2 regions of the Arthrobacter sp. V1I9 genome follow, and region 2 is predicted to be linked to the other one. Evidence: riboswitches for the same ligand, from Rfam matches in the RefSeq annotation. Region 2 holds a riboswitch; the other holds the start of a gene.
What was found. A riboswitch is a leader RNA that binds a small molecule or an ion and turns the genes downstream of it on or off. The one in region 2 is predicted to bind glycine.

Region 1: linked by a shared signal. The riboswitch ahead of gcvP (aminomethyl-transferring glycine dehydrogenase) and the one ahead of gcvP (aminomethyl-transferring glycine dehydrogenase) in region 2 are both predicted to bind glycine.

What each region holds. Positions count from the first base shown of each region.
Region 1 is NZ_JAUSYU010000001.1:409,760-420,361, reverse strand. Features, by position in the region: gene glyA (serine hydroxymethyltransferase) at 1-301, opposite strand, end outside; gene gcvH (glycine cleavage system protein GcvH) at 313-696, opposite strand; gene gcvT (glycine cleavage system aminomethyltransferase GcvT) at 795-1,931, opposite strand; gene gcvP (aminomethyl-transferring glycine dehydrogenase) at 1,941-4,805, opposite strand; glycine riboswitch at 4,967-5,064, opposite strand; gene QFZ70_RS01925 (DoxX family protein) at 5,264-5,827, opposite strand; gene QFZ70_RS01920 (hypothetical protein) at 6,204-6,542, shown strand; partial or broken gene QFZ70_RS01915 (VOC family protein) at 6,613-6,717, shown strand; gene QFZ70_RS01910 (hypothetical protein) at 6,816-7,160, opposite strand; partial or broken gene QFZ70_RS01905 (GPP34 family phosphoprotein) at 8,393-9,149, opposite strand; gene QFZ70_RS01900 (serine hydrolase) at 9,239-10,602, opposite strand, start outside.
Region 2 is NZ_JAUSYU010000001.1:3,020,139-3,030,740, forward strand. Features, by position in the region: gene QFZ70_RS14115 (peptidoglycan bridge formation glycyltransferase FemA/FemB family protein) at 1-790, opposite strand, end outside; gene QFZ70_RS14120 (TspO/MBR family protein) at 991-1,536, shown strand; gene QFZ70_RS14125 (L-serine ammonia-lyase) at 1,585-2,982, opposite strand; gene gcvT (glycine cleavage system aminomethyltransferase GcvT) at 3,326-4,486, opposite strand; gene gcvP (aminomethyl-transferring glycine dehydrogenase) at 4,498-7,425, opposite strand; glycine riboswitch at 7,608-7,706, opposite strand; gene QFZ70_RS14140 (TetR/AcrR family transcriptional regulator) at 7,797-8,336, opposite strand; gene QFZ70_RS14145 (MFS transporter) at 8,402-9,982, shown strand; gene QFZ70_RS14150 (Dps family protein) at 10,089-10,568, opposite strand.

The sequences.
Region 1 (10,602 bases), 2.6 Mb from region 2:
AACCGGCGCCGAAGAGAGCCTTGATCCGGTCGATGGCGAGCTGTTCGATGACGTCCACGTGCTCGCAGCCGCCGTAGTAGCGCTTGCCCGGGTAGCCCTCGGCGTACTTGTTGGTCAGCACCGAGCCCTGCGCCTGCATCACGGCGACGGCGGTGTGGTTCTCGGAGGCGATCATCTCCAGGCCGTCGCGCTGGCGGGTGAGTTCGTCGTCGATCTTCGCCGCGACCTCCGGATCCAGCGCGGAGAGGTCCGCGTCCAGGGACGGGGAGACGATCTGCTCGAAAGCTACCGTGGTGGTCATGCCCGCGCCGCTCACAGCTCGCCGCCGTTGGCTGAGGCGTACTCTTCAGCGGACATCAGGGGGCCTTCTTCGGTGACGGCCACCTTGAACAGCCAGCCCGCGCCGTAGGGATCGTTGTTGATCAGCGCGGGGTCGGAGACCACCTCGTCGTTGATCTCGACGACTTCACCGGTCACCGGGGCGTAAAGGTCGGAGACGGACTTGGTGGATTCCACCTCGCCGCAGGTCTCCCCCGCGGTCACGGTTGAGCCAACCTCGGGCAGGTCCACGTACACAATGTCGCCCAGCGCCTCGGCAGCCACAGCCGAGATCCCGATGTTGGTGGGGCCGGATCCGTCAACAGCAACCCACTCGTGCTCGGCGGAGTACTTCAGTTCAGCAACAACTTTTGCCATGTGTATTTCCTTAGGTAGGTATGAAAACGTGAGAGAGCGTTGGCTCAAAACACGCATTAAGTGAGAGAGCGTTCCGCGTTAAGTGAGAGAGCGTTTGGCTACTTGGTGCGCTTGTAGAACGGGAGTTGGACTACTTCGAAGGGCTCGGGCTTGCCGCGGAGGTCGATGTCCAGCTTGGTGCCAAGTTCTGTGTGTTCGACGTCGACGTAGGCCAGGGCGATCGGGTACCCCAGGGTGGGGCTGGGCTGGCCGGAGGTCACCTCGCCCACCACGTTGCCGTTCTTGAGGACCGGGTAGTGGCTGCGGCCGGCGCGGCGTCCGAGGCCCTTGAGGCCCACGAGCTTGCGGCCGGACGTGGATCCTGCGCCCAGTTCCTTGAGCTCCGCCAGCACGGCCTTGCCGATGAAGTCGGACTCCTTCTTGAGCGAGACCACCGGACCCAGGCCTGCGGCGTAAGGGTTGCCGTCGCGGGAAAGCTCGTTGCCGTAGAGCGGCATGCCGGCTTCCAGGCGGAGCGAGTCGCGGCAGGCCAGGCCGGCGGGGATGAGTCCGTGGCCCGCGCCCACCTCCAGCAGCGCGTCCCACAAACGGGCGGCGTCCTCATTGGGAACGTAGATTTCGAAGCCGTCCTCGCCGGTGTACCCGGTGCGGGCCAGCAGCAGCTCCTGGCCGGAGATTTCCACGTCGACCGCTGCGTAGTACTTCAGTTCGTTCACCAGCGAGTGCTGCCCGGCGGGGACCAACTGCAGCAGAATGGCCTCTGCGTTCGGGCCCTGCACGGCAACCAGCGAGGTCTCAGCCGAGACGTCTTCCACGGAGACATCGAAGCTGGCTGCCCGCTCGGCCAATGCCGCGGCCACAACCGCAGCGTTGCCCGCGTTCGGGACTACCAGGTACTTGTCCACTCCTTCTTCAGGAGACGGGCGGCGGTAGGAGATGAGGTCGTCGATGATGCCGCCGTCTTCCTGGCAGATCAGCGAGTACTTGGCCTTGCCCACGGCGACGGCGGACAGCTTGCCGGCCAAGGCGTAGTCGAGGAAAGCTCCGGCGTCGGGGCCGGTGACCCAGACTTCACCCATGTGGGAGAGGTCGAACAGGCCGGCGGCGTTGCGCACGGCGTGGTGCTCGGCCAGTTCGGAGCTGTACTTCAGGGGCATCTGCCAGCCGCCGAAGTCGGTGAAGGAGGCGCCGGCGATCTTGTGCTGCTCGTAGAGCGCAGTGTAGTTCTCAGTCAACGGAATTCCCTAGTTCTCAAATTCGGAAAGCGGCGGGCAGGAGCAGACCAGGTTGCGGTCCCCTGCCGCGCCGTCGATGCGGCCGACGGGCGGGAAGTACTTATCCTGCCGGAGCGAGGCCACCGGGAAAGCGGCCTGCTCACGCGGATACGTCCGGTTCCAATCGGAGGAGACGACGGCGGCTGCCGTGTGGGGTGCGTTGCGCAGCGGAGACTTCTCCACGGTGAAGTCACCGGCGGCCACCTGGTCGATTTCCTTGCGGATGGTGATCATTGCCTCGATGAAGCGGTCGATCTCCGCGAGGTCCTCGGACTCGGTGGGCTCCACCATGAGCGTCCCCGCCACCGGGAAGGACAGCGTGGGGGCGTGGAAGCCGAAGTCGATCAGGCGCTTGGCCACGTCCTCCGCGGTGACGCCGGTCTTGGCGGTCAGGTCGCGCAGGTCCAGGATGCACTCGTGCGCCACGAGGCCGCTCTCCCCGGTGTAGAGGACCGGGAAGTGCTCGTCCAGCCGGGCAGCCACGTAGTTCGCAGCGAGCAGCGCGGACTTGGTGGCCTCGGTCAGGCCCTGTCCGCCCATCAGCTTCACGTAGGCCCAGGAAATGGGCAGCACGCCGGCGGAGCCGAAGCGGGAAGCGGAGATCGCGACGCCGTGTCCGGCCTCGTGCGCAGCCTTGTTGGCATCACCCGGCATGAACGGCGCCAGGTGTGCTTTCGCAGCAACCGGTCCGACGCCGGGTCCGCCGCCGCCGTGCGGGATGCAGAAGGTCTTGTGCAGGTTCAGGTGGGACACGTCGCCGCCGAACTTCCCCGGCTGCGCCAGCCCGACAAGCGCGTTCAGGTTGGCGCCGTCGACGTACACCTGGCCGCCGGCCGCGTGGATGGCATCGCAGACTTCGCGGACGTCGGCGTCGTACACCCCGTGGGTGGACGGGTACGTGATCATGATGGCCGAAAGGACGTCCTTGTTGGCCTCAATCTTGGCGTGCAGGTCGGTGTGGTCGATGGTGCCGTCGGCAGCAGTAGCCACCACAACCACCTTCATGCCGGCGAGGACGGCGGAGGCTGCGTTGGTGCCGTGGGCCGAAGCCGGGATCAGGCACACGTTGCGCTGAGCCTCGCCACGGGAGTGGTGGTAGCCGCGGATCGCCAGCAGGCCGGCCAGTTCACCCTGGGAACCGGCGTTGGGCTGGATGGACACCTGGTCGTACCCGGTGATCTCGGCCAGGTCGGCTTCGAGCCCGGAAATCAGCTCCCGCCAGCCGGCAGTCTGCGAATCCGGGGCAAACGGGTGGATGGAGACGAACTCAGGCCAGGAGATGGCTTCCATCTCGGCGGTGGCGTTCAGCTTCATGGTGCAGGAGCCCAGCGGGATCATGGTGCGGTCCAGCGTCAGGTCCCGGTCCGAGAGGCGGCGGATGTAGCGCAGCAGCTGGGTTTCGGAGTGGTGCGTGTTGAAGACCGGGTGCTGCAGGTAGGTGGAGGTGCGCAGCACGGACTCCGGCAGCTCGAACCCGGAAGCCGCCGCAACGGGACCGGCGCCAAAGGCGACAACAACCGCGGAGAGGACCTCCGGCGTCGTGGTTTCATCGACTGACACGCCAACTGTGTCCGCATCGATGAGGCGCAGGTTGATGCCGCGGGCTTCGGCGGCAGTGATCACCTTGGCAGCCTTGCCGGGCACGCGGACGGTGAGGGTGTCGAAGAAGGTGTCGGACACCAGTTCGCGGCCGGCGGTCTTCAGCGTGGTGGCCAGGGCGCGGGCGTTGTTGTGGACCGTTTCTGCGATCGCCTTCAGGCCGTCCGGGCCGTGGTAGACGGCGTAGAAGGAGGAGACGATGGCCAGCAGGGCCTGCGCGGTGCAGATGTTGGACGTGGCCTTCTCGCGGCGAATGTGCTGCTCGCGGGTCTGGAGGGCCAGTCGGTAGGCGGGGACCCCGGCGTCATCCTTGGAAACGCCCACGATGCGGCCGGGGAGGGTGCGCTCCATGCCCTGGCGGACCGCCATGTAGGCGGCGTGCGGGCCACCGAAGAACAGCGGGACGCCCAGGCGCTGGGTGGAGCCGACGGCGATGTCCGCGCCCTGCTCGCCCGGCGGGGTGATGAGGGTGAGGGCCAGGAGGTCGGCGGCGACGGTGACCAGCGCGCCGCGGTCCTTGGCCGCGGCGATGACGGCGGTCTGGTCCCAGACGCGGCCGGAGACGCCGGGCTGCTGCAGGACCACGCCGTTGATGCTGCCGTCGGGCAGTCCGTCGGTGAGGTCCGCGACCTCCACCTCGAAGCCGAGTGCTTCGGCGCGGCCGAGGACGATGGCGATGGTCTGCGGGAGGAGGTCGGCGTCGAGGACGGTCTTGCCGTCCTTCGCGCCTGCGTTCTGGCCAGTGGCCCTATTGGCCCTGCGCATCAGCAGCACGGCTTCGGCGACGGCGGTGGCCTCGTCGAGCAGGGAGGCGTTGGCCACGGGAAGTGCGGTGAGGTCCTGAACCATGGTCTGGAAGTTCAGCAGCGCTTCAAGCCGGCCCTGGGAAATCTCGGGCTGGTACGGGGTGTAGGCGGTGTACCAAGCGGGCGCTTCGAGAATGTTGCGGCGAATCACCGGCGGGGTCACGGTGTCGTAGTAGCCCTGGCCGATCATCTGCACGGCCATCTTGTTTTTGCCGGCGAGCTTTCGGAGCTCGGCGAGGACCTGGACTTCGCTGAGGGCGCTCTCGAGGCTGAGGGGCTTGTCCTGGCGGATGGAATCCGGGACCGCGCTGTCAACCAGGCCATCGAGGCTGTCGTAGCCGACGGCCTTGAGCATGGTGTCGATGTCGGACTGGCGGCGTGCGCCGATATGGCGGTCTGCGAAGGTGGTTGGGGACGATTGAACCGTCATGAGAGGAACTCCATAATTCAGGTGGCGCCTAAGCACCACGTTGATTCGGGTTCCTCCCCGCTCTGTATTGGACCTGAGAGTTTTGCGTTGCACTGCTCTTTAGCAGGGCGCCACTTGCACCGTCGGTGAGCCCGGTTGCCCGGACTGCTTTCCAGAGTTGCCTTGCCGCGGCGGTACGTGGGCCTGAGAGATTCCTGGGGAGGATTTGCTCCTACGGCGCCTGCAGAACGTACCGGCAGGACTCTCCCGCCGCAGATCATTAGCATGTGCCACTGGTGGGTGACACGACTCACACCTTACCGTCTTCAGTGCCGAGTGGCAAAATTACCGTCCGATGGGTCGGAAATCTGCCCCGCACCCGGACGCGTCGTTCCCAGGCGGCGGCGTACGACGGCGGGACGTCCCGCCGTCGTGATCTCACCAACGCGTCACAAGGCCCCGCCGGGGACGGAGCGCGTTCAGCTTTCTTCCGTCGCGGCGACCGGAGCCGGTGCAGGAGCGTCGCTGGCCAGCGCTTTCCGCCGGCGGTAGATCTGGGCGCCGGTGGCTGCGGGGATCACTGCCAACGCGGTAACCCGCATCCAGGGCCGGTCCAGGACATGGCCGGTGAGCGCATCCAGGGAGAAGGGCCCGGAACCCCCGATGGTGAACGCTGCCGCGGCCAGGCCCAGTACGGCGGGGTACTCCAGGCCGCCCTCGGTGGCGAAAAAGCCGTTGGGTGCGTGGACGCTCGCCGCGACACCCATCGTGGTTGCAGCGGCGGCGCCGGCGGCAGGGGTGGCGAGGCCCAGGGCCAAGGCAAGGCCGGCTCCTGCTTCACCTACACCGGCGAGGATGGCACTGGGTTTCGCCGGCCGAAAACCCATGGCGTGCATGCCCTTGCTGGTGCCTTCGAGGCCTCCCCCGCCGAACCACCCGAAGAGTTTCTGGGACCCGTGGGCAATGAGCACACCTCCGAGGGCAACCCGGAACAGGCTCTGCGCCGCGGCTGCGGCCTCAGGACTGGTAGTTACAGGGCTCATGGGACTCCTCCTTGTGGTGGCTGTGCCGTTGCGGCTGCACTTGCCATTTTGACTCAAAAAGCCTTCCCTGCACCCCCCCACCCGGGCATTCGTTCAGCGCAAGGGTGGTTCCACGCTCCAGGGACGCACCGCTACCCAGCCCGCGTTTCTGCTTCATGGAACTACTGCCATTCGAGGCCGCCATGCCTATCGCGGGACAGGCGTTGCACCGCCCGTGCCCATGGGGGTCGGTATCGCGGTGTCTACAGAGAAGAGCCGCATGTAGTTCTCACACATACTGACGCCTACATTGGCAGGGACTTGGCGCGCCAAAACAGCTGCACAGAGGCACGGCGTACGGGATAATTAAACCCCTTGAGAGGCGGGATGAGCCACGATGACCAGCCACACCATTGCCGTCCACATCACGGTGGATGACCAGTCCCACCCCGCTGCAGTCTCCGAATTGCTCGCAGAGTTGTCGTCCCGCTTCAAGGAAGTGACACGCGCGGAGTTCATGCTGGGCGGGCAGCGCTGGGGCGGCGCGGAAACGCTCAATGTCCGCCGGGTGAAGACCGCCGCCGACGTCGTGGCCGTGTCCGCGCGTGACAGGAGGCATCTGGCAGCCCAACTGGAAGCCGCACTCGCGCACCGCGAAGGCGGCTACGGGGACGCTGAAGTCACTGCGCTGAGGGAGTTTGCGAGCAGCCTCGCGCGCACGCTCCGGATCGGCTGATCGGACCTGCTGTGAAAGTGGCACAGGCCAGCTACTGGGTTTTGCTGCGGGGCTGTCCCGTCGGGATTACGCCCAACGTGTCGACTGGGACCTGTACCCTGAGGACCCTGACTTCGTAGTCCTCGCCGATCCCGACGGCAACCGCTTCTGCGTTATCGATATAAGCCCGCGGTAACGCTGCGTACCTGCGGGACAGCACCGGCCGACGGCGGGACTTCCCGTCGCCGACCGGTGCCTCTTAGGGCCCTCCATCGCGCCCTCTGCAGCACTGCGTCAGGCGGCCGGCGGCATATCGAACAGCTGCTCGGCCAGTCTGATGAGGTGCTGGGGAGCGTCGGCCCCGTCGCCCGGGCCTCCGTGGCCCAGGAACATGGCCGTCCCGTGGATGGTTTCGTCCAGGTCGACCCCCGCTTCGCGCATGAGGACCTCCGCCCGTACGTTCTCCGTGTATCTGATTCCCCCGCTGTCCAGATACACGTGCCAGTCCCCGCCGGCCACAACTCCAACTTCCCTACCGGCCAGCCGTTGCAGTGCTGGCAAGTCCAACTGGACCAGTCCGATGTGGACCGGATGGACGAGGCGGGCAGGGACAATCAAGGCATTGAAGGAAGTGTTCATGGCGGTGGTCCTCGTAACTGAGCAAGCGGCCTGGCCCGGCGACGGGGGCAGCGGCCCTCGGATTCTGTTGGGACGGCGCGGGCAGCCGGCCGGGCTAGGAGTCCCAAATTCGGCTGCCCGCTGGTTTGTTTAGCGCTGGTTCTTGCGCGGCTTTACGAAGTTAATTTCGCTGTTTTCGTTTTTAGCTCTTTTGTCGGCTCTTTTTTCCAGAATTGACTTGCCGGCCTTTTTAGCCGCGCTGCTTTTCGGAGACTTTCCTGACATCGGAATCACGCCTTTCCATGCTTTGCGTTACCCGATACCATACCTACTTTTATGTTTTTATCCAGTCCTTCAAAACTACCGTCAGGCCATACCCTGGGCGCCGTCGATGTGTAGGTGGAGCGTGACCAGTACGGTAAGGTCGCTTTCGCAATAATGACTAGCTGCAGGACTTCTTTAATTTTTGTCAACGGCTTCAACCAAAGTTGGAAACGCCGGCAAATTGCATCGCAGTTTTCTTACGCGGTGACGCCACCCAACTCCGCAGGGGGCTCAGTTCGGCGTTATCCGTGACGCACTTGCCCTTATCGACACCGTTCTCAGTAAGCATGTGAAGGTGCTTGAACAGGCCGGTTTCGCTGGCCTTAGCAAGGCCACCGTCAACACCGCACCCACACCTGGGTTCACCTGACAAAAGCCGGCTCACAAGCCTTTAAAGCCCACGTCCAAGAGTTGCGCGAACTAGCCGCCAGCGCGGACGACTTACCGGTCTAACCACCCGCTAGGTACTCAAGCGCTCCAAACGGCATGGTCAGGGTGGCACTCTTCGCTGCTGGGGCCGGCAAGTATCCCCCGTATCTTCCCGTAGTCGAACACACCTCTGCCCCAATCCACTTCCAGGGCGTGTAACGCCTGGCGGTTCCGGCGCTCGGCTTCACACTCAGGCATAGCCGTTGCTGTTGTGCCTTGCTCCAGAAGGAACAGGCCTGGCCGCTCACCAGGTGTGACAGCAGTGATGATCTGGTCGCTCATGGTCATCCCCCAATACTGCGCAGATACGGTCCGGTGCAGTGCTGATCACCGGGTGCCAAACTATCCCAGCAGCAGGTCGGTTTGGTCAAGACCCCGGCCAGTATTCGGGTATTACGCATCAGCCGGAACGAGTGGGCACAAAACCGGACCGGTGCCAGTGCTGGGTGATCGGCCAACACCCAGGCAGACAACGACAGCGCCCAGCGGCTTCGGCAGGGTTACAGGTTTGCGGCCTCTTCCTCCGCCAGCCTGATCAGGCGAAGCTCGTCCTCCACCGCGCGGGACGGCCAATAGTCCTTCGACAGCTCGCTGGCCCGGATCCTGTCTGCATCGGGGAAGAGCTTGCCGAGTAGCCCGGCAGCCTGAAGCAGGGCGATCAGCACTATGGTCCGAGGGTCGGGCGCCTTGACAACGGCCTTGGCAGAGGGCTCCGCGGACCCGGCCGTCCCGGACGCCCCACCGACAACGCCCGTCCCGTCAGCGGTTTCACTGGTATCCGGCGCCTCCAGGTTGGATGCAGGACCGCTGAGCGCGGCCTCGATCCTTTTCAGCAGCGCCGCCTCCGGAGCATGGTCCTTCTCCGGGAACCGCACGGCACGGAACCGGCCCAGGTGCTTTTCACCCACGTGTTCCACGATGCCCAGTGACACCAGCCCCTCGTAGACACGCAGCACTTCGGCGCGGCTCTCCCAGCACGCCCACCCACCACTTGGGAGTGTGCGGCCGGGACTTCGCCCGGATGAGTTCCAGTTCGTGCTCGAACTCGGTGGCCGGGGTGGCACCGGTTGCTTTGACGCGCTTCCCCTGCAGCTCCACAGCACCGAGCAGGTCCAGCTCGGCCAGAATTGCCCCTGCCACAGTGGTTCGAAGCGCGAACAGCGGCACTTCAGGTTTGCCGCTTGTGTCGTTTGTGGCCAAAAGCAGGAAGGCCTGGGGAAGGTTCAGCTCCACCGTTTGAGGCGTTTCAGCATCCATAGCATCATGGTGGCGCAGTTCGCCAGCCACCACAATGATGAGTTGAACGGACGACGGCGGGCCGTCCCGCCGTCGTCCGAATCCCGCCCTTACGAGGCCCGCGTGAAAGTCCCCAGCCCGGTCCTGTCGTAGAAATCCAGGGTGACGCTTGGCGCGGAGCCGCCGCCTACTCCGGCAAACAGTGCACCGGCCAGGCCATTGGCGTTCTCGCCGATGGATTCGAAACTGAACGTGTCGCCGTTAAAGTGCGTGAGCTGGAACGTGGTGGGGCTGCCGGTCGGTCCCAGTCTCATGGTCAGCTTCCCGCCTTCCTCGAGGACCACCAGCGGACCATAGTAGGAGTTCTCGTAAATGCCTGTGTAAGTACTGATCGCTTTTGCGGGAACCGGGTTGGGTGGAATCTTGGTGTAGTCCACCTTGGGCTTCTCGGACTCATCTATTTGTTTGAATACGCCGGCGGTGAATGCCAGCCAATCAACCGTGGGCGACCCATGCTGGGCTGTATCCAGGAAGCCTGCGGCGATTGCTTCGGGAATTCCCTGTGGGCGTCCGTTGGTCAGGACCACAATGCCCAATTGCTCACCGGGAAGCATCGAGACGGCGGTGGCGGCGCCAAGATTGAAGGCTCCCGAGTGTCCCAGCTGGACCCGGCCCTGGTCGTCGTAGGAGACGTTCCAACCGAGCCCATAGAAGCGGGAGCGGGCAGCCGGAGCCGACGCCGGCCCGGAGACCGCATGGGGAACGCGGGTTGTTTGAAGGGCCGCCGCATCAATAACGGGCTGACCCTCGTAACTGCCGTTGCCGAGTTGCAGCCGGAGCCATTGGGCCAGGTCCCGCACGGACGAACTCGCGCCCCCGGCCGGAGCCTGGGCATCGGCGTTGCGCTGGTACTTCGCCGCCCACTGTTTGTTCCCGAGCGGCACATGGATGATGGCCTTGTTTGCGGCTTTAGCGTAGTCCGAGTAGCGGTAGCTGCTGGCGGACATTCCCAGTTTCCGGAACAGGACCTCGTCGGCCAGGTCCTCCCAGGTCATTTTCATCGCGTCGGCTGCTGCCTGGCCGGCTTCCGTGAAGCCGAAATTGCTGTAGTTGTAGCTGGACCGGAACGTATCAAGGGGCTCCTGGTTAAGATGGCCGAGGATGTACCCACGATCGAATCCGAGGTCCTCCAGCAGGTCACCCGAACCCGTTTCCAGCCCGCTGCGGTGCGCCAGCAGATCCGCAAAGGTCGCGTTCCGCGTGACGTAGTCATCCTTGAGTGCGAAGTTCTTGTTATATCTAACGACGGCGTCGGTCCATTTGAAGACTTCCCGGCCCACCAACGCCGCCACCACTGTGGATGCCAGGGGCTTGGACACAGAAGCCAACTGGAACACCGTGTCAGCACCGACCTTCTCGGGCTTTCCGACTTCCCGCACCCCGAAGCCTTTGGAGTACAGCACCTCGTCCCGGT
Region 2 (10,602 bases):
CGTACTGTTTGCGGTTCTGGGTGGAGCCGCCGTCCTTGTAGGTGGCTTTGGCTCCGTAGTTGATGACGAAGGCGCCCACGCTGGGCTTGCCGTCCTCGTAGACGAAGAAGAAGTTGCCCTGGCCGCGGCTGCAGAACTCGTCCCAGAACGCGGCGTAGTACTCGAAGCTGCGCAGCGGCATTGAGCCCTTGGCGTTGACGGTGTCCGCCATCAGGTCATACAGCGCACGGAAGGTTTCCGGGCCCGGTTCCTTGCAGAGCACTTCACAGCCTTCCCGCTCGGCGCGGCGGACGGCGTTGCGGGCACGGGAGGAGATGGCCTTGAAGACGGCTTCTTCCGTGCCGGAAATGTCCAGCAGCGCGGTGGAGTCGTTGGACTGGATGTTGGGTGCCTTGACCAATCCTGCTTCTGCCAGGTGCGCTTGGACATCGGCTGAGTCAACGAAGTCAGGTTCGATCTTGATGGTAAAGACGTTGAGTTTCCTGGTCCTGGTGAAATCGGCACAGGCTTCAAGGGCTGCTGCCAGGTCCCCGGAGGCAGCAAGGTCGGGGCCTTTGATGAGGTACCAGAGGCGGCCCAGCACCGGGAACCGCTTCTCGAGTACCAGGTTGTAGCTGGCTCCGCCGGAGCTCTCCAGCACCAGGAAGCGGACCTTCCAGCCAGTGCCGTTCTTGACCGACGCATAGGCCGCCGACTGCAGCATATTGCCGCCGTTCGGGTTGGCAGTGACGTGCTTGTCCCAGTTTTCAATTTCCTCGGCGGTGGCAAAACGTGCGGTGAATTCTCGCAAGGGGGCCGTGTCCAATCAGGGTTGTGCGCGGTTCTGTTCTCGTGGCTGCGTGCGGACATGCAGCCTCAAGTCTAAAGCCTGGCGGCGTTCGGGCATTCCAGCCTAATGGGGGTGGGGCCCTTCAACGGGCAAGGGCCAGCGCTGTTCCCACCAGGCCACGCCACCTTGACTTGCCAAAGCGTGTTGGCAAGGGTTGAAGCATGCAGCCGCATCCCGGACAGTTGACGCACCCGCAAATCAAAAGGGCTGAGCGGCCGGGCGCCGGCAGGCAAATAGCGGCCCTGGTTGCCCTCCTGGCAGCGTCCTACCTCGTGGCCGGGCTCGGAGCCCTCGCCACCGCGGGCAACGTGGAGGGGTGGTACATCACCGCCGATAAGGCGCCCTGGACGCCGCCCAACAGCGTCTTCGGTCCGGTCTGGACTCTCCTCTACACGGCGATGGCGGTGGCGGCCTGGCTCGTGTGGCGGAAGCGGACATCCGGTACCAGGCGCGCTTTGACAGCTTACGGCGTCCAGCTCGCACTGAACCTGGCGTGGACCCCGGTATTTTTTGGTCTTTACCCCGCCATTGGGACAGCTGCCCTGTGGTTGGCGCTGGTCATCATCCTTGCACTCATCGCCGCGGTCGCGGTGACAGTCCTCTACTTCGGCCCCATCAGCCGCACCGCCGGGCTGCTCCTGCTGCCCTACGTCAGTTGGCTGGTGTTCGCCGCTGCGCTCAACTGGTGGGCTGCCGTCCACAACTGAAAGGGCACGCTACAACGGCCGGCGCGTCCACTAAGATCGCGGCCGCCGTCAGCACACGGCCACGTTGACGGCCAAGCCGCCCATCGCCGTTTCCTTGTATTTGGAGCTCATGTCCCTGCCGGTTTCGCGCATGGTCACAATGACCTCGTCCAGTGAGACGCGGTGGGAACCGTCGCCCCAGAGCGCCATCTTTGCCGCGTTGATCGCCTTCGCGGCGGCGATCGCGTTCCGTTCGATGCAGGGCACCTGCACCAGCCCGCCGATGGGATCACACGTCAGGCCGAGGTTGTGTTCCATCGCGATTTCGGCGGCGTTCTCCACCTGCGCCGGGGTCCCGCCCATCACTTCAGCCAATCCTGCGGCGGCCATCGACGACGCCGATCCCACCTCGCCCTGGCACCCAACCTCAGCACCCGAGATGGAGGCCTGCTCCTTGTACAGCACCCCGACAGCGCCGGCGGCGAGCAGGAACCTCACCACGACGTCGTCGCGGTCCTTTTGGGTGGCGTTTTCCATGCCCGGAGCAAAGTGCAGCGCGTAATACAGCACCGCTGGAATGATCCCGGCCGCCCCGTTTGTGGGTGCGGTGACCACGCGGCCGCCGGAGGCGTTCTCCTCATTGACGGCGAGGGCGATCAAGTTAACCCACTCCTGCCAATACTTCGGGTCCCGGTCCTTGTCCTCCTTCAGGAGCCGGTCATGCCAGTCCGGGGCGCGACGGCGGACCTTCAGTCCCCCGGGCAGCAAACCTTCACGCTTAAGGCTGGTCTGCACGCAGGCCTCCATCACTGACCAGATGTGCAGCAGGCCCGCCCGGATCTCTTCCTCGGAGCGGGAGGCTTTCTCGTTGACCAGCATGATGTCGCCAATCGAGAGCCCCTTGGACCGGCAGTGTTCCAGAAGCTCGGCGGCAGTGCGGAAGGGCAGCGGCAGTTCTTTTTTGGATTCCTCGAGCTCCTGCTGCGCGGCGTCCTCCTCACCTTCGCGGACGATGAAGCCACCGCCCACGGAGAAGAACGTGGCGGTGTGGAGGATCTCGTCCTCTGCGTCAAAGATGGTGAAGGTCATGCCGTTGGTGTGCCGCGGCAGGATGGTCAGCGGCCGCAACACCATGTCCTTCACCCCGTACGGCAGGGGCACGGCACCGGCAAGCTGCAGAGTGCCCGTCCCGTCGATGGCCGCCAGCCGTTCCTCCACCTCGTCAGGCAGGATCAGCTCCGGATGGAAGCCCTCCAGCCCCAGCAGGATCGCGGTCATCGTCCCATGCCCGTGTCCGGTCGCCGCGAGCGACCCATACAAATCAACCCGCAGCGACGCCACACGGTCCAGGGCACCGGAGGATTTCAGCTCCTCCGCGAACACAGCCGCAGCCCGCATCGGCCCAACGGTATGCGAACTCGAAGGCCCGATCCCGATGGAAAACAAATCAAAAACACCAACAGCCATGTGCGTGGTTCCTAACAAAACGTGGTTGGTTGGGGTGGTGGGTGACCGAATTCCTCCGCGTGCTGGCTCGTTCCTCGCCTCTGACGCACACTTCCGAAATCCGCTCACCCACCATCGGCATGTCACCACTGCGACAATCGCCGACTGCTGGACTGCGATAGGTGACCCACTGTGGCCCCTTTGGGTGCGGACTCCGGCAGCATGCGTCTAAGGGAGCGTCACGTCCGCTCAGCGGGCGTCTTCGCGACCGAGCATGCAGAGGAGTTCGGACCCGACGGGCCGAGGTGAGCACGCGTGAAAAGTCCGGTCTGCCGGTCCCGAAGCCAACCACGGAGCACCAAACCTACTGAGGGCGCTTGTAAAACGGGAGGTTGACCACTTCGAACGGCTCGGCCTTCCCTCGGAGATCAACGTCCAAGGCGGTGCCCACTTCGGTGAACCCGACGTCGACGTACGCCATGACTATCGGGTATCCCAGCGTGGGTGACGGCTGGCCGGAGGTGACTTGGCCGACCACGTTGCCGTCCTTGAGGACCGGGTAGTGCGCCCGGCCTGCACGGCGGCCCAGGCCTTTAAGGCCCACGAGCCTGCGGCCGGACGTGGTGCCGGCACCGGCTGCCTTCTGGGCGGCCAGTGCTGCCTTGCCCACAAAGTCGCCTGCCTTGGAAAGCCCAACGACGGGTCCCAGCCCTGCGGCAAACGGGTCGCCCTGCAGGGACAGTTCGTTGCCGTAAAGCGGCATTCCCGCTTCCAGGCGGAGGGAATCGCGGGAGGCGAGGCCCGCCGGCGTCAACTCCCCCTCGTCCGCAATGGCGACGAGTGCCTGCCAAAGGCCAGCGGCGTCGTCGTTCGCTACAAATATTTCGAACCCGTCCTCACCGGTGTAACCGGTGCGGGCAAGCAGGAGGTTCAGCCCGGCGCCTGCCACCAGGAACGGAACCTCGACGGCGGCGTAATACTTCAGCTCTGTCACCAGGCTGTGCTGCGCGGCCGGGACGAGGCGGAGCAGCAGCTCCTGCGCCTTAGGGCCCTGGACGGCGACCAGCGACGTCGCGGCGGAAGCGTCATCAACGACGACGTTGAACCCCGCTGCGCGTTCGGTGAAGGCAGCGGCCACCACCGCGGCGTTGCCTGCGTTGGGCACCACCAGGAAAGCGTCGGTGCTGCCTTGTGCGGTGCCCGCGGCCGCAGGGCGCCGGTAAACGATGAGGTCGTCGATGATGCCGCCGTCCTCGTTGCAGATGAGCGAGTACTTGGCCTTGCCCACGGCCATGGCGGCGATCTTTCCCACCAGTGCGTAATCGAGGAAGGCGGCGGCATCCGGACCCGTGACCCAGACCTCGCCCATGTGGGAGAGGTCAAACAGGCCGGCGCTCTTGCGGACGGCGTGGTGCTCGGCGAGTTCGGAGCTGTATTTCAGGGGCATCTGCCAGCCGCCGAAGTCCGTGAAGGACGCGCCCAGCTTCTTGTGCTCGTCGTAGAGAGCGGTGTACTTCTCAGTCATGGCCCTTGTCCTTAGTTCTCGAACTCGGACAGCGGCGGGCAGGAGCAGATCAGGTTCCGGTCGCCGGCCGCGCCGTCGATGCGGCCTACCGGCGGGAAGTACTTGTCCTGCTTCAGCGACTTCACCGGGAACACCGCCTGCTCGCGCGGGTAGGCGCGGTCCCAGTCGCTGCTGATGGCGGCCGCGGCGGTGTGCGGGGCGTTGCGCAGCGGGCTGTCGGTCACAGTGAAGTCCCCGTGCGCCACTTGGTCGATCTCTGCCCGGATGGAGATCATGGCCTCAATAAAACGGTCCATCTCGCCGAGGTCCTCGGATTCCGTGGGCTCCACCATGAGGGTGCCGGCAACCGGGAACGCCAAGGTGGGGGCGTGGAAGCCGTAGTCGATGAGGCGCTTGGCTACGTCCTCGGCGGTGACGCCGGTCTTGGCGGTGAGCTCGCGCAGGTCCAGGATGCACTCGTGTGCCACCAGCCCGCCTTCCCCCGTGTAGAGGACGGGGAAGAAGTCGTTCAGGCGTGCGGCGATGTAGTTGGCAGCCAGGAGCGCGGACTTGGTGGCCTCGGTGAGCCCCTGGCCGCCCATGAGCTTGACGTACGCCCACGAGATGGGCAGCACGCCGGCGGAACCGTACTTTGAGGCAGAAATCGGGACGTCGTTGCCTTCGGTCCAGGTGGCCGCGTTACCGGGCATAAACGGTGCCAGGTGTGCCTTGGCAGCGACCGGTCCGACTCCCGGTCCGCCGCCGCCGTGCGGGATGCAGAACGTCTTGTGCAGGTTCAGGTGGGACACGTCGCCGCCGAACTTGCCGGGCTGGGCGAGGCCAACCAAGGCGTTCAGGTTGGCGCCGTCTATGTACACCTGGCCCCCTGCCGCGTGGATGGCGTCGCAGACTTCGCGGACGTCGGCGTCGTACACGCCGTGGGTGGACGGGTAGGTGATCATGATGCAGGACAGTGCATCCTTGTTCGCCTCGATCTTGGCGTACAGGTCGGCGTGGTCGATGGTGCCGTCGGCGGCGGTGGCCACCACAACCACCTTCATGCCGGCGAGGACCGCCGAGGCGGCGTTGGTGCCGTGCGCGGACGCCGGGATCAGGCAGACGTTGCGCTGCTGGTCGCCGCGGGAGTGGTGGTAGCCGCGGATCGCCAGCAGGCCGGCAAGCTCGCCCTGGGAACCTGCGTTGGGCTGGATGGACACCTGGTCGTAGCCCGTGATTTCGGTCAGCTGCGCTTCCAGGTCAGCGATCAGTTCTCGCCAGCCCTCGGTCTGGGAGTCCGGGGCGAAGGGATGGATGGAGGCGAACTCCGGCCAGGAGATCGCTTCCATCTCGGCCGTGGCGTTCAACTTCATGGTGCAGGAGCCCAGCGGGATCATGGTGCGGTCCAGCGCCAGGTCCCGGTCGCTGAGCTTCCGGATGTAGCGGAGGAGCTGCGTCTCGGAACGGTAGGTGTTGAACACCGGGTGCTGCAGGAAGTCGGAGGAACGTTCGACGGCGGCATCGAGGCCGAACCCGGCGTCACCTTCGGAGTCGCTGGCGGAAGCCCCAAAGGCTTCCAGCCCAAAAGCTTCAAGGACGCCGTCGACAATTTCTGATGTGGTGGTTTCATCAGTGGAGAACCCCACAGTGTCGGCGTCGATGCTGCGCAGGTTGATGCCGTTTGCCTCGGCGGCTGCCACGATGCCCGCCGCCTTGCCCGGGACGGAGACCGTGACGGTGTCGAAGAAGCTGGTGTGGAGCACGTTTAGGCCAGCGGCCTTGAGGGCAGCGGCGAGCGTCCTGGCGTGTTGATGCGCGGACTGGGCGATCGCCTTCAGCCCCTCGGGGCCGTGGTACACCGCGTACATCGAGGCCACGATGGCCAGCAGCGCCTGCGCGGTGCAGATGTTGGAGGTGGCCTTCTCGCGGCGGATGTGCTGCTCGCGGGTCTGCAGGGCAAGGCGGTAGGCAGGAACCCCGGCGGAGTCCTTGGAAACGCCCACCAAGCGGCCCGGCATCGAGCGTTCCAGGCCTTTTTGAACAGCCATGTAAGCGGCGTGCGGGCCGCCATAGAACAACGGAACACCGAAGCGCTGCGCCGAGCCGACGGCGATGTCGGCACCCTGCTCACCCGGGGGCGTGATCAGGGTCAGGGCCAGCAGGTCCGCGGCAACGGTCACCAGGGCCCCGCGCTCCTTGGCGTCGGCGATCACGGCGCTGTGGTCGAAAACCCTGCCGGAAGCACCGGGCTGCTGAAGCACCACGCCGTTGATGCCGCCGTCGGGCAGGCCCTTGGAGAGGTCCGCGACCTCAACCTCGAAGCCCAGCGCCTCGGCGCGGCCCTTCACGATGGCGATGGTCTGCGGCAGGCAGTCGGCGTCCAGCACCGTTTTGCCGTCCCGCGCAGCGGCATTCTGTCCCGTGGACTTATTCGCCCTGCGCATCATCAGTACGGCCTCGGCCACAGCGGTGGCCTCGTCCAACAGGGAGGCGTTGGCAATGGGCAGGCCCACCAGGTCCTGGACCATGGTCTGGAAATTGAGCAGGGCTTCCAGGCGGCCCTGGGAAATCTCGGGCTGGTACGGGGTGTAGGCGGTGTACCAGGCCGGACCCTCGAGGATGTTGCGGCGGATCACCGGCGGCGTCACGGTGTCGTAGTAGCCCTGGCCGATCATCTGCACCGCGGTCTTGTTCTTCGCTGCCAGCCTGCGCAGTTCAGCCAGTGCCTCCACCTCGCTCAGTGCGCCCGCCAGTTCCAGCGCGGTGTCCTGCCGAATGTCCTTGGGCACGGCAGTATCAACCAGCGCGTCCACGGTGTCGTAGCCAACGGCCTTGAGCATGGTTTCAACGTCAGCCTCGCGGCGGGCGCCGATGTGCCGGTCGACAAAGGTGGCGGCAGCCGGGGCGGCGGCGGTGGAAGCCGGAGAAGCGGAAGCCGAAGATACAGTCACGGGGAACTCCATGGTTATGGCGGCGTCATTGCACGCCGCATCGGTTCGGGTTCCTCCCCGCTCTGTAATTGGACCTGAGAGTTTCCGCGTTGCCTGCTTCCGCTGGCCCCGCTTGCACCGTCGGTGAGCACGGCAGTCCAGGTATCCGGGGACCGGATGCCCCAGGCGGACAGCCTGCTACTTTCCAGAGTTGCCTCGCCGCGGCGGTACATGGGCCTGTGAGATTCCTGGGGAGGTATTGCTCCTACGGCGCCTGCTTGTACCTTTTGGCAGAACTCTCCCGCCGCAGATCAAAGGCTATTCATTTGGGTTTTCCTGGCGGCCGGTGAAGGCCCGCACATGGACCAATTCTCCTATGCCGCGAGCGCAGGAGCAAATACCGGCTAGCCCCTCAACCGATCGACGGCGGCAAGGAGTTCGTCCACCTCTGCCTGCCTGTCGCCGGGGTTTCCGGAGGGCCCGCTCTCCCACATTGCGTTGAAGTAGAGCCCGTCCCCCATATAGAGCACAGCCTTGGCCATGGCCGCACCCACGTCCTTCCCGATCAGGTCCAGCCATTGCTGCTGGATGGCAGCAAAACGGCGGCGGGCATCCTCATGTGCCACTTCGGCGAGGCGCGTCGCAGCCACAAAGGAACGGTCCATGGGGGTATCGGACCACAGCGATGACCGGATGAAGTAGGCAGCAGCCCCTTCCGGCGCAGCCGCCATGGCGGCGAGGTCCTCCCCTGCCAGGCGGTCCAACCGGTCCAGTGTGGCGGTGATCAGCGCTTCCTTGTTAGGGAAGTGGTACAGCAGGCCGCCTTTGGAGACGCCGGCACGCTTCGCCGCCGCATCCAGGGTGGCAGCCCTTTCCCCCACGTCAATCAGGAGTTCTTCAAAGGCATCGAGCACTGCGTCTCGGGCTACGGGTTTGCGGGGCATGGTTCCCATCATCCATCGTTGGGCTGGATTCCATAACTATACCGTCCGGACGGTATAGTTAAAGAATGATGTCTTCCGCCACTCCCCCACAGAACATCACCCCTCACACGTCAGCCGCTCCGGCTGAACCGCACCCCGCCAACGCAAAATGGCGGGACTGGCTCGCGCTGGGACTTTTGATGTTCCCTGTCCTCCTGGTTGCCGTGGACAACACGGCGCTGACCTTTGCGCTGCCCGCGATCGCGAGCGCGCTGGGCACGTCCGGAGTTGAGCTTCTGTGGATTGTGGACGCGTACCCGCTGGTGCTGGCCGGACTGCTTGTGGCGATGGGAAGCCTGGGCGACCGAATCGGACGCCGCCGGCTGCTTATCACCGGGAGCATCGGCTTCGCAGCCGTTTCCGCAGTAACGGCCTTTGCCCCCAGCGCCGGCTGGCTGATTGCCGGCCGCGCCGCCCTGGGCCTCTTCGGCGCCATGCTGATGCCCTCCACGCTGTCCCTGATCCGCAATATCTTTGTGGATCCGAACCGCCGGCGGCTGGCTATCGCCATCTGGGCCGCGGGGTTCTCCGGTGGTGCCGCACTCGGTCCAATCTTCGGCGGGTGGCTCGTTGAGCAGTTCTGGTGGGGAGCAATCCTGCTGGTGGCCGTGCCCCTCATGCTGCCCCTGCTGGCCTTCGGGCCGGCATTCATCCCGGAATCCAAGGACCCTTCGCCTGGCCGGGTGGATGCGCCCAGCATCCTGCTCTCGCTGCTCACCATGGTTCCGGTGGTGTACGGCATCAAGGAATTCGCCACGGAGGGTGCCGGTCCGCTGGCCCTGGGGAGCACGGCCTTCGGCCTGGCAATGGGCACTGTTTTTGTCCGCCGGCAGCAGCGGCTGACGAGCCCGCTGCTGGACATGTCCCTGTTCCGCAACCGGGTGTTCAGCATGGCCATCACCGCCAATGTCCTGGCCCTGTTCTCCTTCAACGGTTTTATCCTCTTCCTGGCCCAGCACCTTCAGCTCCTCGAGGGCATGTCCCCTTCCGCAGCAGGAGTGGCAATGATTCCAGCGCTGGTGGCAACCGTGGTGGCGGGCCTCGCGGTGGTTCCGGTGGTACGCAGGGTCCGGCCGGGTTTCGTGGTGGGCGCGGGGCTGGCCATGAGTGCCGCCGGCTACAGCATGGTGACGTTCGGCAGCCATGCCAACGGCCCGGCACTGCTGCTCGCTGCCCTGCTGGTTTTGGCACTGGGCGTGGGAACCGCCGAGACAATCTCCAATGACCTCATCCTCGGAAGCGTGCCACCGGAAAAATCGGGGGCGGCCTCAGCGATCTCGGAGACGGGTTACGAGGTGGGCGCCCTCCTGGGAACTGCCGTGCTGGGCTCCATCCTCACGGCCTCCTACCAGCACAACCTGCGGCTCCCGGAAGGCCTTCCAGCGCCCGCCTCCGGGCACGGCACTGCGCATGCCGGTGAAACCCTGGCCGGAGCCATGGAGCTCGCAGCAAGTCTGCCCGCTCCACTCGCGGACGCCGTCCGGCATGCAGCCGGCGCCGCCTTCGACTCCGGCGTCCACGTCACCGCCGCAATCGGGCTGGTACTGATGGCGACGGCGGCGGTCCTGGCCGCCGTCGTGCTGCGGAAGGTGCCCAAGGCACAGTAGGCGGCATGGGCCGCACCACAGGCAGCCCCGCCCGCAGGCACAAAAACAGCGCCCGGCGGCCGGACTTCAAGTCCGGCGCCGGGCGCTGTGCTGCGCTCCTGGAGAGCTACTGCGCGTCGGGCGCGGTCACGCTCGCGGTGGGCTTCATGGTTTCGGCGTTGACCATCCATGCGAACTGCTCGAACTTGGCGATGAACTCGTGCAGAAGGTCAGCCGACGTGGGGTCTTCCTCATCAACCTCATCGTGGACTTTCCGCATGGTGCCCACGGCAGCCTCGAGGGCAGCAACAATACGCTCGATGGCATCCTTGGTGCTGATCAGCCCCTCAGGAAAGGGAGCGAGACTCGTGGCCTCTGCCACCGTGGAACTGCGCCCGTCAGGGAGTGCGTGCAGGGCGCGCATCCGCTCGGCCGTATCATCAGCGAACTGGCGGGCGGCGTCAACGATTTCGTCCAACTGCAGGTGGAGGTCCCGGAAGTTGGTTCCCACGATGTTCCAGTGGGCCTGTTTGCCCTGGATATGCAGCTCGATCAGGTCCGTGAGCACAGCCTGCAGGTTGTTGGTCAGTGTCGGTGAAGCTTTCATTCGTCCTCCTCGATTGGTCCAGTAATCCTGACGC